One region of the Streptomyces sp. NPDC093591 genome, then DNA from elsewhere that is predicted to be linked to it. Evidence: riboswitches for the same ligand, from Rfam matches in the RefSeq annotation. Region 1 holds a riboswitch; the other holds the start of a gene.
What was found. Region 1 has a riboswitch for S-adenosylmethionine ahead of thrC (threonine synthase). Riboswitches for the same ligand answer to the same signal wherever they lie in the genome.

Region 1 (4,682 bases):
TCAGGTCAAGTCGGACCCGATAAAGGGAACAAAAGCCGCAAAAAACCCGCACACTTTGGCTACTTCTTGTCGGGGGTGCGGCATGAAATCAAGGGCCACCGACCCGTGAATCGGCGGCATGTTCCCCAACTGTACCTCGCTCAACCACACAGAATTGCCCCCTCCGCTTCTCTCACGGAGGGGGCAATCCGGTGAACTCTCGGTAATTGGCATTACCGAGGGTAATGATCGGTCATTCGGTCAGCCGCCGGCGACGGCCGGAATGATGGAGACACCCGCGCCGTCCGGCGTCGCCGTCTCCAGCCCCTGCTCGAACCGGACGTCGTCGTCATTGACGTAGACGTTGACGAACCGACGCAGCTTGCCCTGGTCGTCGAGGACACGGGCGGCGATCCCGGTGTGGTTCTTCTCCAGGTCGGCGATGACCTCGCCGAGGGTGCCCCCCTCGGCGGCGACCTCAGCCTGCCCGCCGGTGTAGGTGCGCAGGATGGTCGGGATGCGGACGGTGACGCTCACGTTGTGACCTCCGGTCAGGTAGTCGCCCCTAGGGGCGCGGGGCTGTGTTCAATGTGCGGCTACCGCCGCGCGGGCGCGACCAGGGCCCACCCGGCCCGCAGACGAAATCGACGGGACAGGCCCTAGACGAGACCAGCCTCGCGGAACGAGTCCAGGTTGGGGCGAATGGTCGCGGTGAGCCCCGTACCGGCCACCGCGTCCAGTGTCTTCAGACCGTCACCGGTGTTCAGCACAACCGTCGTCTTCGTCGGGTCGAGGACACCGTTCTCGATCAGCTTGCGCGTCACACCCACGGTCACCCCACCGGCGGTCTCCGCGAAGATGCCCTCGGTCCGGGCGAGCACCTTGATCGCGTCCACGACCTGCTCGTCCGTCACGTCCTCCACCGCACCGCCGGTACGGCGAGCGATGTCCAGGACGTAGGGACCGTCCGCCGGGTTGCCGATCGCCAGCGACTTGGCGATGGTGTTCGGCTTCTGCGGGCGGACGACGTCGTGGCCGGCCTTGAAGGCGACGGACACCGGCGAGCAGCCCTCGGCCTGCGCGCCGAAGATCTTGTACGGCTTGTCCTCGACGAGCCCGAGCTTGATCAGCTCCTGCAGCCCCTTGTCGATCTTCGTGAGCTGCGAGCCGGAGGCGATCGGCACGACCAGCTGGTCCGGGATCCGCCAGCCGAGCTGCTCGCAGATCTCGTACGCCAGGGTCTTGGAGCCCTCGGCGTAGTAGGGCCGCAGGTTGACGTTGACGAAGCCCCAGCCCTCGCCGGCCGGGTCGCCGATCAGCTCGGAGCAGAAACGGTTCACGTCGTCGTAGTTGCCCTCGATGCCGACGAGCTCACCGCCGTAGACCGCCGCCATGACGACCTTGCCCTGCTCCAGGTCGTGCGGGATGAACACGCAGGACCGGAAGCCGGCGCGGGCGGCGGCGGCGCCCACCGCACCGGCGAGGTTGCCGGTGGAGGAGCAGGAGAGGGTGGTGAAGCCGAAGGCGCGGGCGGCCTCCAGGGCCTGGGCGACGACGCGGTCCTTGAAGGAGTGCGTCGGGTTGCCGGAGTCGTCCTTGACGAACAGCTGGCCGGCGTCGACACCCAGCTCGCGCGCGAGGTTGTCGGCCTTGACGAGCTGGGTCCAGCCGGGGTTGATGTTCGGCTTGGTGGCCACGTCGGCGGGGACGGGCAGGAGGGGCGCGTAGCGCCAGATGTTCGCGGGACCCGCCTCGATCCGCTTGCGGAGCTCCTCGGCGTCGTAGGCCGAGAAGTCGTAGGCGATCTCCAGCGGGCCGAAACACTCCTCGCACGCGAAGACCGGTCCGAGGGGTACTCGGTGACCGCACTCGCGGCAGGAAAGAGCCGCGGCGGGACCGAGGTCGACGGTCTCGGCGGAGTCGGTGGTGCTTGCAACAGTCTGCACAGCCATGTGAGGCGAGGCCCTTTCTCCTCATCTTCCTCACGACGCATCTCGCCGTGAGACGGATTTGGCACCTTCCCTAGCCGGGAGCCTCGCGGAGACGATCGACAGTGATCGCTACGAGTACCGACTGGAGGGTTGCCGGGGCTTCATCGGGCCGTTTCCCTCTGCCCCTCTGGATGAGCTGTATGCGGTTGTGTGCGGCGTGACCCCGGACATGCGATGGTCATCCGCGTTGTTCAAGACTGTAACCGACGGCCAGGACAGTTGAGAGAGCCCGTCCGAACCGCGAGACAACAGTGAGGAGCCGCCAACCGTGCTGGAAGAAGTCGAGCGCTGGCTGAGCACCCGCTCCTGGTCCGTGACCGATCGCCCGCTCCACCGCATCCTGGCCGCCAAGCAGCGCACGGGCCAGTCGGTCTCCGTCGTGCTGCCGGCGCTCAACGAGGAGGAGACCGTCGGCGACATCGTCGCGATCATCCGTCACGACCTCATGCAGCAGGTTCCGCTGGTCGACGAGATCGTCGTCGTCGACTCGGGATCCACCGACCGCACCTCCGAGGTGGCCGCCGCCGCGGGCGCCCGGGTCGTCCACCGCGACGACATCCTGCCCCGCATCCCGACCGTGCCCGGCAAGGGCGAGGTGCTGTGGCGCTCGCTGCTCGTCACGAGCGGCGACATCGTCTGCTTCATCGACGCGGACCTGAAGGAGTTCTCCTCCGACTTCGTCTCCGGCATCGTCGGCCCGTTGCTCACCGACCCCGAGGTCGACCTCGTCAAGGCCATGTACGACCGCCCCCTGGGCGCGGCGGCCGGGCAGGGCGGCCGGGTGACCGAGCTGATGGCCCGCCCGCTGCTGAACATGCACTGGCCGCAGCTGGCCGGCTTCGTGCAGCCGCTCGGCGGCGAGTACGCGGCCCGCCGCTCGCTGCTGGAACAGCTCCCCTTCCCCGTCGGATACGGCGTCGAGCTCGGCATGCTGGTCGACGCCCTGCACCTGGTGGGCCTCGACGCCCTGGCCCAGGTGGACGTGGGCGTCCGCAAACACCGCCACCAGGACGGGCAGGCCCTCGGCCGGATGTCCGCCGCGATCTACCGCACGGCCCAGCTGCGGCTGGCCCGCGGACACCTCATCCGCCCCTCCCTCACCCAGTTCGAGCGGGGCGAGGACGGTTTCGAGCCACGGACGTTCTCCGTGGACACGGAGGAGCGGCCACCGATGGCGGAGATCGCGGAGTACGCCTCCCGCAAGGTGGCTTGAACGTCGTATACGGCCCCTGCCAGTGAGGTGAACCGCACGTTTGAGCGGTTCCGGGCCGGGCTAGGTTGAGGCGTATGGCTTCCACGCAGGACGCACGGGATGCGCAGGGTGCTGCCAAGGTGCTCGTCGCGTCGAACCGCGGCCCGGTCTCCTACGAGGTACGCGAAGACGGTTCGCTGCACTCCAAGCGGGGCGGCGGCGGAGTCGTCTCCGGGCTGTCGGCGATCGGGCCGGACGCCGGCGCCCTGTGGGTGTGCTCGGCGCTGTCCGACGGGGACCGCGAGGCGGTGCGGCGCGGGGTCGGCGAGGACGGCGTCCTGATGCTGGACATCCCCGCCGACGTACACGACGACGCCTACAACGGCATCGCGAACTCGGTCCTCTGGTTCGTCCACCACATGCTCTACCAGACGCCGCTGGAGCCGGTCTTCGACGCGGAGTTCCGGCGCCAGTGGGCGTCGTACGAGGCGTACAACCGGGCCTTCGCCGAGGCGCTGGCCGGGCAGGCGGCGCCCGGGGCGGCGGTGCTGGTGCAGGACTATCACCTGTGCCTGGTGCCGGGGATGCTGCGCGAGCTGCGCCCCGACCTCCGGATCGGCCACTTCTCGCACACGCCGTGGGCGCCGCCGGAGTACTTCCGGATGCTGCCCGACGATGTCGCCGGCCAGGTGCTGCGCGGCATGCTCGGCGCGGACCGGCTGGGGTTCCTCACACGTCGGTGGGCGGACGCGTTCGAGGCGTGCTGCGCGGAGTTCGCCGGAGGGCTCGGGGGCACCCGGGTCGGGGTGCACGGGCTCGGGGCGGACGCGGACTTCCTGCGAACGCGTGCGCATCAGTCCGATGTGGCCGAGCGGATGGCGGCGCTGCGGGACGAGATCGGCTCGGCCGCGGACGGGAGCCGCCGCAGGACGATCGTGCGGGTCGACCGGACCGAGCTGTCCAAGAACATCGTGCGCGGCCTGCTGGCCTACCGGCAGCTGCTCGACGACCACCCCGAGTGGCGGGAGCGGGTGGTGCACGTGGCGTTCGCGTATCCGTCGCGGCAGGACCTGGCGGTCTACCGGGAGTACACGGCGGCGGTCCAGCGGCTGGCGGAGGAGATCAACTCCCGCTACAGGACGCCGGGTTGGACCCCGGTGGTGCTCCACGTCAAGGACGACTTCGCGCGCTCCCTCGCCGCGTACCGGCTGGCGGACGTGGCGCTGGTCAACCCCATCCGGGACGGCATGAACCTCGTCGCGAAGGAGGTACCGGTCGTCTCCGACGAGGGGTGCGCGCTGGTGCTGTCGCGGGAGGCGGGGGCCTTCGCGGAGCTGAGTGAGGACGCGATCGCCGTGAATCCGTACGACGTGATGGACACCGCGCGGGCGCTGCACGAGGCGCTGTCCATGGGGCCGGAGGAGCGGGCGGAACGCTCGAAGCGCCTGGCCGCCGCGGGCACCGCGCTGCCGCCGGCCCAGTGGTTCCTGGACCAGCTGCACGCGCTGGCCGACGAGGAG
Region 2 (4,682 bases), on a different contig from region 1:
GGCCCCGGAAAGACCAACAAGAACGTCGTCGGCATGCCGCTGCTGCCGGTCTACATGGCCAAGGCCGGAGGCTTCTTCTTCCTGGTCTTCGGTGTCATCGCGGTGATCGCGGCGATCGCACAGATCAACCCGGTCTGGGCCATCGGCCCCTACCGTCCGGACCAGGTGTCCACGGGCGCCCAGCCCGACTGGTACATGGGCTTCGCCGAGGGCCTGGTCCGCTACATGCCGGGCTGGGAGATCAACCTCTGGGGTCACACGCTGGTGCTCGGTGTGTTCATCCCGCTGGTTCTCTTCGGTCTGGTGCTGGCGGCGATCGCGGTCTACCCGTTCATCGAGTCCTGGGTCACCGGCGACAAGCGCGAGCACCACATCCTGGACCGTCCGCGCAACGCCCCGACGCGCACCGCGTTCGGCGTCGCCTGGATCACCGTGTACATGATCGGCCTGGTCGGCGGTGGCAACGACCTGTGGGCCACCCACTTCCACCTGTCGATCAACGCGGTCACCTGGTTCGTCCGGATCGGCTTCTTCGCCGGACCGGTCATCGCCTTCATCGTCACCAAGCGGATCTGCCTCGGCCTGCAGCGCCGGGACAAGGACAAGGTGCTGCACGGCCGCGAGTCGGGCATCATCAAGCGCCTGCCGCACGGTGAGTTCATCGAGGTGCACGAGCCGCTCAGCCAGGACGCGCTGTACACCCTCACCGCGCACGAGCAGTACAAGCCGCTCGAGATCGGCCCGACGGTCGACGAGAACGGCGTCGAGCGCAAGGTGAAGGGCTCCGAGAAGCTGCGCGCCAAGCTCAGCAAGTCGTACTTCGACGAGGACGGCCAGATCCCGAAGCCGACCGTCGAGGAGTACAAGGAGATCACGAGCGGCCACGGCCACCACTGAGCTCCGCTGGTAGTGCCGCGTTTGGTAGTGCCGCGTTGTGCCGGTTGTCGTCTGCGGCGCCGTCGTGGCTGGTCGCGCAGTTCCCCGCGCCCCTTCGGGGGCGCGGCCGGAGCGCGACCTCGCCAGTACTGCTCAGCCACGCCACGGTTGAAGGGCCCCGTCCGTTGTACGGACGGGGCCCTTCGCCGTGCCCCGTGGCTGGATAGGGTGGACCCCGTTGAGACCCCCGTCCCGTAGTGCGGGACACCTGACCCTGGAGCGGCTTATGAGCGCTGTGACCCCCGCTGGAGGCGACATCGCGGCGGGCCGTTCCTGGCCCGAGGTGCTGAGTGCGCTGCTCGGCGGACAGGACCTGAGCGCCGGCGACACGGCATGGGCGATGGACCGCTTCATGAGCGGTGAGGCCTCGGACGCCCAGATCGCGGGCTTCATGGTGGCCCTGCGGGCCAAGGGCGAGACGGTCGAGGAGATCAACGGTCTCGTCGAGGCGATGTACGCCCACGCCCAGCCGCTGGACATCCCCGGACCGGCCGTCGACATCGTCGGCACGGGCGGCGACCGCGCCAAGACGGTCAACATCTCGACGATGTCCGCCATCGTGATCGCGGGCGCCGGCGCGAAGGTCGTCAAGCACGGCAACCGGGCATCGTCCTCGGCGAGCGGCTCGTCCGACGTGCTGGAGAAGCTCGGCATCAACCTCGACCTGTCGCCGGAGGGCGTGGCGCGGGTGGTGGACGAGGCCGGGATCACCTTCTGCTTCGCGGCCAAATTCCACCCCTCGATGCGGTTCGTCGGTGGCGTACGGCGGGACCTGGGCATCCCGACCTCCTTCAACCTCCTGGGCCCGCTGACCAACCCGGCCCGCGTCACCGCCTCGGCCGTCGGCTGCTTCGACACCCGGATGGCGGGGCTCATCGCCGGCGTACTGGCCGAGCGCGGCTCGTCGGCGCTGGTGTTCCGCGGCGACGACGGCCTCGACGAGCTCACGACGACGGCCACGTCCCGGGTGTGGCTCGTGCGCGACGGCAAGGTGACCGAGGAGGCCTTCGACCCGCGCGACGTCGGCCTCGACCTGGTGCCCGTGGAGGCGCTGCGCGGCGCCGACGCGTCGTACAACGCGGAGGTCGCCCGACGCCTGCTGGACGGCGAGACGGGGCCGGTGCGGGACGCCGTACTGCTCAACTCGGCGGCGGCGCTGGTGGCGTTCGAGCAGACGGACGCTCCGCTCACGGAGCAGCTCCGGCTCGGCATGGCGAAGGCGGCGGAGTCGATCGACTCGGGTGCGGCGAAGCGGACGCTGGAGCGCTGGGTGGCGGCCAGCAACGCCTGACCCGGCACATGTGACGCAGGGCGCAGTCCAGGATCCGGACTGCGCCCTTGCGCATCGAAGATCGTATGGCAGGATGTTGGACCAGGTCATGAGTGACAGTCATGAGGCCCCGGCCGACTGTCCGGCAACCCTCCGTCCGTGGCGGGGTGCCCCGGGTGAAGACCAGGCCGTAGGCAGTGAGGTCTACGGCAAGCGCGGGCCCCTCTCGAAACCAGGGGTCCTGGTCGTTCGAGGGAGTCTTCCGTGAGCAAGCGAATGCGATAGGGCCGCCGAGCCCCGCCTCCGCACACCCTTCTTCACTTTCTTCTTTCCTCTCACGGGAGTTCCGTCATGTCTGTCTCCAGCGCTGCCCTCGACCAGAGCATTTGCGCCCCCCTGCCCGTTCTGGGCCGTGATGTCACCGTCCCGCTCGTGACCGGTGGCGAGGTCACCTACGCCGCGCTCGACTACGCCGCCAGCGCCCCAGCCCTCCAGCGCGTCTGGGACGACGTCGCCGCCTACGCGCCGTACTACGGCAGCGTCCACCGGGGCGCCGGGTACCTCTCCCAGCTCTCCACCGACCTGTTCGAGAACGCCCGCAGGACGGTCGCCGAGTTCCTCGACTGCCGGGACGGCGACCAGGTCGTGTTCACCCGGTCCACCACCGACTCGCTGAACCTGCTCGCCGCCGCCCTCCCGGCCGACTGCCAGGTCTTCGTCTTCGAGACCGAGCACCACGCCTCCCTGCTGCCGTGGACGAACGCGCAGGTCACCTACCTCAACGCGCCCCGCACCCCGAGCCAGGCCGTCGAGACCCTGGAACGCGCCCTCGCCGACCGCGACCCGTACGGCCCGGCCCTGGTCTGCGTCACCGGCGCCTCGAACGTCACCGGTGAGCTGTGGCCGGTGCGGGAGTTGGCGGCGGCCGCGCACGCGCACGGCGCCCGGATCGTCCTCGACGCCGCGCAACTCGCCCCGCACCACCCGGTGAGCGTCCAGGACCTCGACGTCGACTGGGTCGCCTTCTCCGGGCACAAGCTCTACGCCCCGTTCGGCTCGGGTGTCCTGGCCGGCCGTGCCGACTGGCTGCGCGCGGCGGAGCCGTACCTCGCGGGCGGCGGCGCCAGCCGCAAGGTCTCCCGCCGCGAGGACGGGGGAGTGGACGTGGAGTGGCACGAGAGCGCCGCCCGGCACGAGGCCGGCTCCCCGAACGTCATCGGCGCCTACTCCATCGCCTCCGCCTGCAAGGCCCTGACGGAGGCGGGCTTCGACACGCTCGTCGCGCGTGAGCAGTACCTGATCGAGAAGGTGCGGGCAGGGCTCGCCGAGGTCCCCGAGGTGCGGATCCTCTCCCTCTTCGGTGACGACGCCCCGCGCGTCGGCGTGATCTCCTTCGTCGTCGACGGCTGGAACAGCTCCCACTTCGCCGCCGCCCTGTCCGCCGAGTACGGCATCGGGGTGCGGGACGGGCTGTTCTGCGCCCACCCGCTCGTGCGGACGCTGCTGGGCAGCGCCCCGCAGACGCAGGGCGAGTGCGGTGCGCCCGAGGCGGCGCCCGGCGAGAAGTCCCTCAACGCGATCCGGGTGAGCTTCGGGGCCGGGACGCCGGACGAGCACGTCGAGCGGTTCGTGAACGCCGTGAAGGAGCTCGTGACGGTGGGTGCGCAGTGGAACTACCGCACGGAGGACGGGCGTTGCGTGCCGGACACCTCCGCGTGAGCCGGTAGCCGGGCACCCAGCAGGATCATCCGCAGGGCGCGTTCGGTGGCGTCCGTGAGGAGTTCGGAGGCCCGCACGAGGGCCTCCGCCAGGGCCATCGGCGCCGGCAGGATGCCGCTGAAGGCGTCCACGCCGGGCACGGCGTGCGCGCCCTCGCCGAGTGTGCCCGCCAGGGCGAGCACCGGACGGCCCGACAGCTTGGCCCGGCGGGCCACCTCGGCCGGGACCTTCCCGCGGGGCGTCTGGTGGTCCATGGCGCCCTCGGCGGTGACGACCAGGTCGGCGCGGGCCAGCCGGGCGTCCAGGTCGAGGTGGGCCAGCAGCACCTCGAAGCGGGGGAGCAGCCGGGCGCCCAGCGCGGCGAGGCCGGCGCCCAGGCCACCGGACGCGCCGGTGCCGGGACCGCCGTACAGGTCCGTGTCCACGACACCCAGGTCACGGGTGAGGACGCGCGCCCAGTTCTCCAGCCCCGCCGACAACTGCTCCACCTGCGCGGGCGTCGCCCCCTTCTGCGGGCCGAAGACACGGGCCACGCCGCGCTCGCCGCACAGCACGTTGTACGGGTTGCAGGCGACGAGCAGCTCGACGTCCCGCAGGCGCGGGTCCAGGCCGGACGGGTCGATCCGGGCCAGCCTCGTCAACTCTCGGCCACCGCGAGGGAGTTCGAAGCCGTCGGCGTCCAGGAGCCGGGCGCCGAGGGCCTGGAGCGCGCCGGCGCCCCCGTCGGACGTACCCGAGTCACCGCAGCCGATCAGGA

Region 2: it holds a riboswitch for S-adenosylmethionine, as region 1 does, so the genes downstream of both, ACIREI_RS04760 (aminotransferase class V-fold PLP-dependent enzyme) here and thrC (threonine synthase) in region 1, are expected to answer to the same signal.

Annotation. Positions count from the first base shown of each region.
Region 1 covers NZ_JBIWIY010000020.1:159,668-164,349, reverse strand. Annotated here, with positions in the region: gene ACIREI_RS36590 (MoaD/ThiS family protein) at 241-516, opposite strand; gene thrC (threonine synthase) at 639-1,931, opposite strand; SAM riboswitch class I at 1,950-2,108, opposite strand; gene ACIREI_RS36580 (glucosyl-3-phosphoglycerate synthase) at 2,239-3,183, shown strand; gene ACIREI_RS36575 (trehalose-6-phosphate synthase) at 3,258-4,682, shown strand, end outside.
Region 2 covers NZ_JBIWIY010000002.1:296,286-300,967, reverse strand. Annotated here, with positions in the region: gene ACIREI_RS04770 (cytochrome bc complex cytochrome b subunit) at 1-897, shown strand, start outside; gene trpD (anthranilate phosphoribosyltransferase) at 1,163-2,227, shown strand; SAM riboswitch class IV at 2,312-2,428, shown strand; gene ACIREI_RS04760 (aminotransferase class V-fold PLP-dependent enzyme) at 2,558-3,925, shown strand; gene ACIREI_RS04755 (glycerate kinase) at 3,880-4,682, opposite strand, start outside.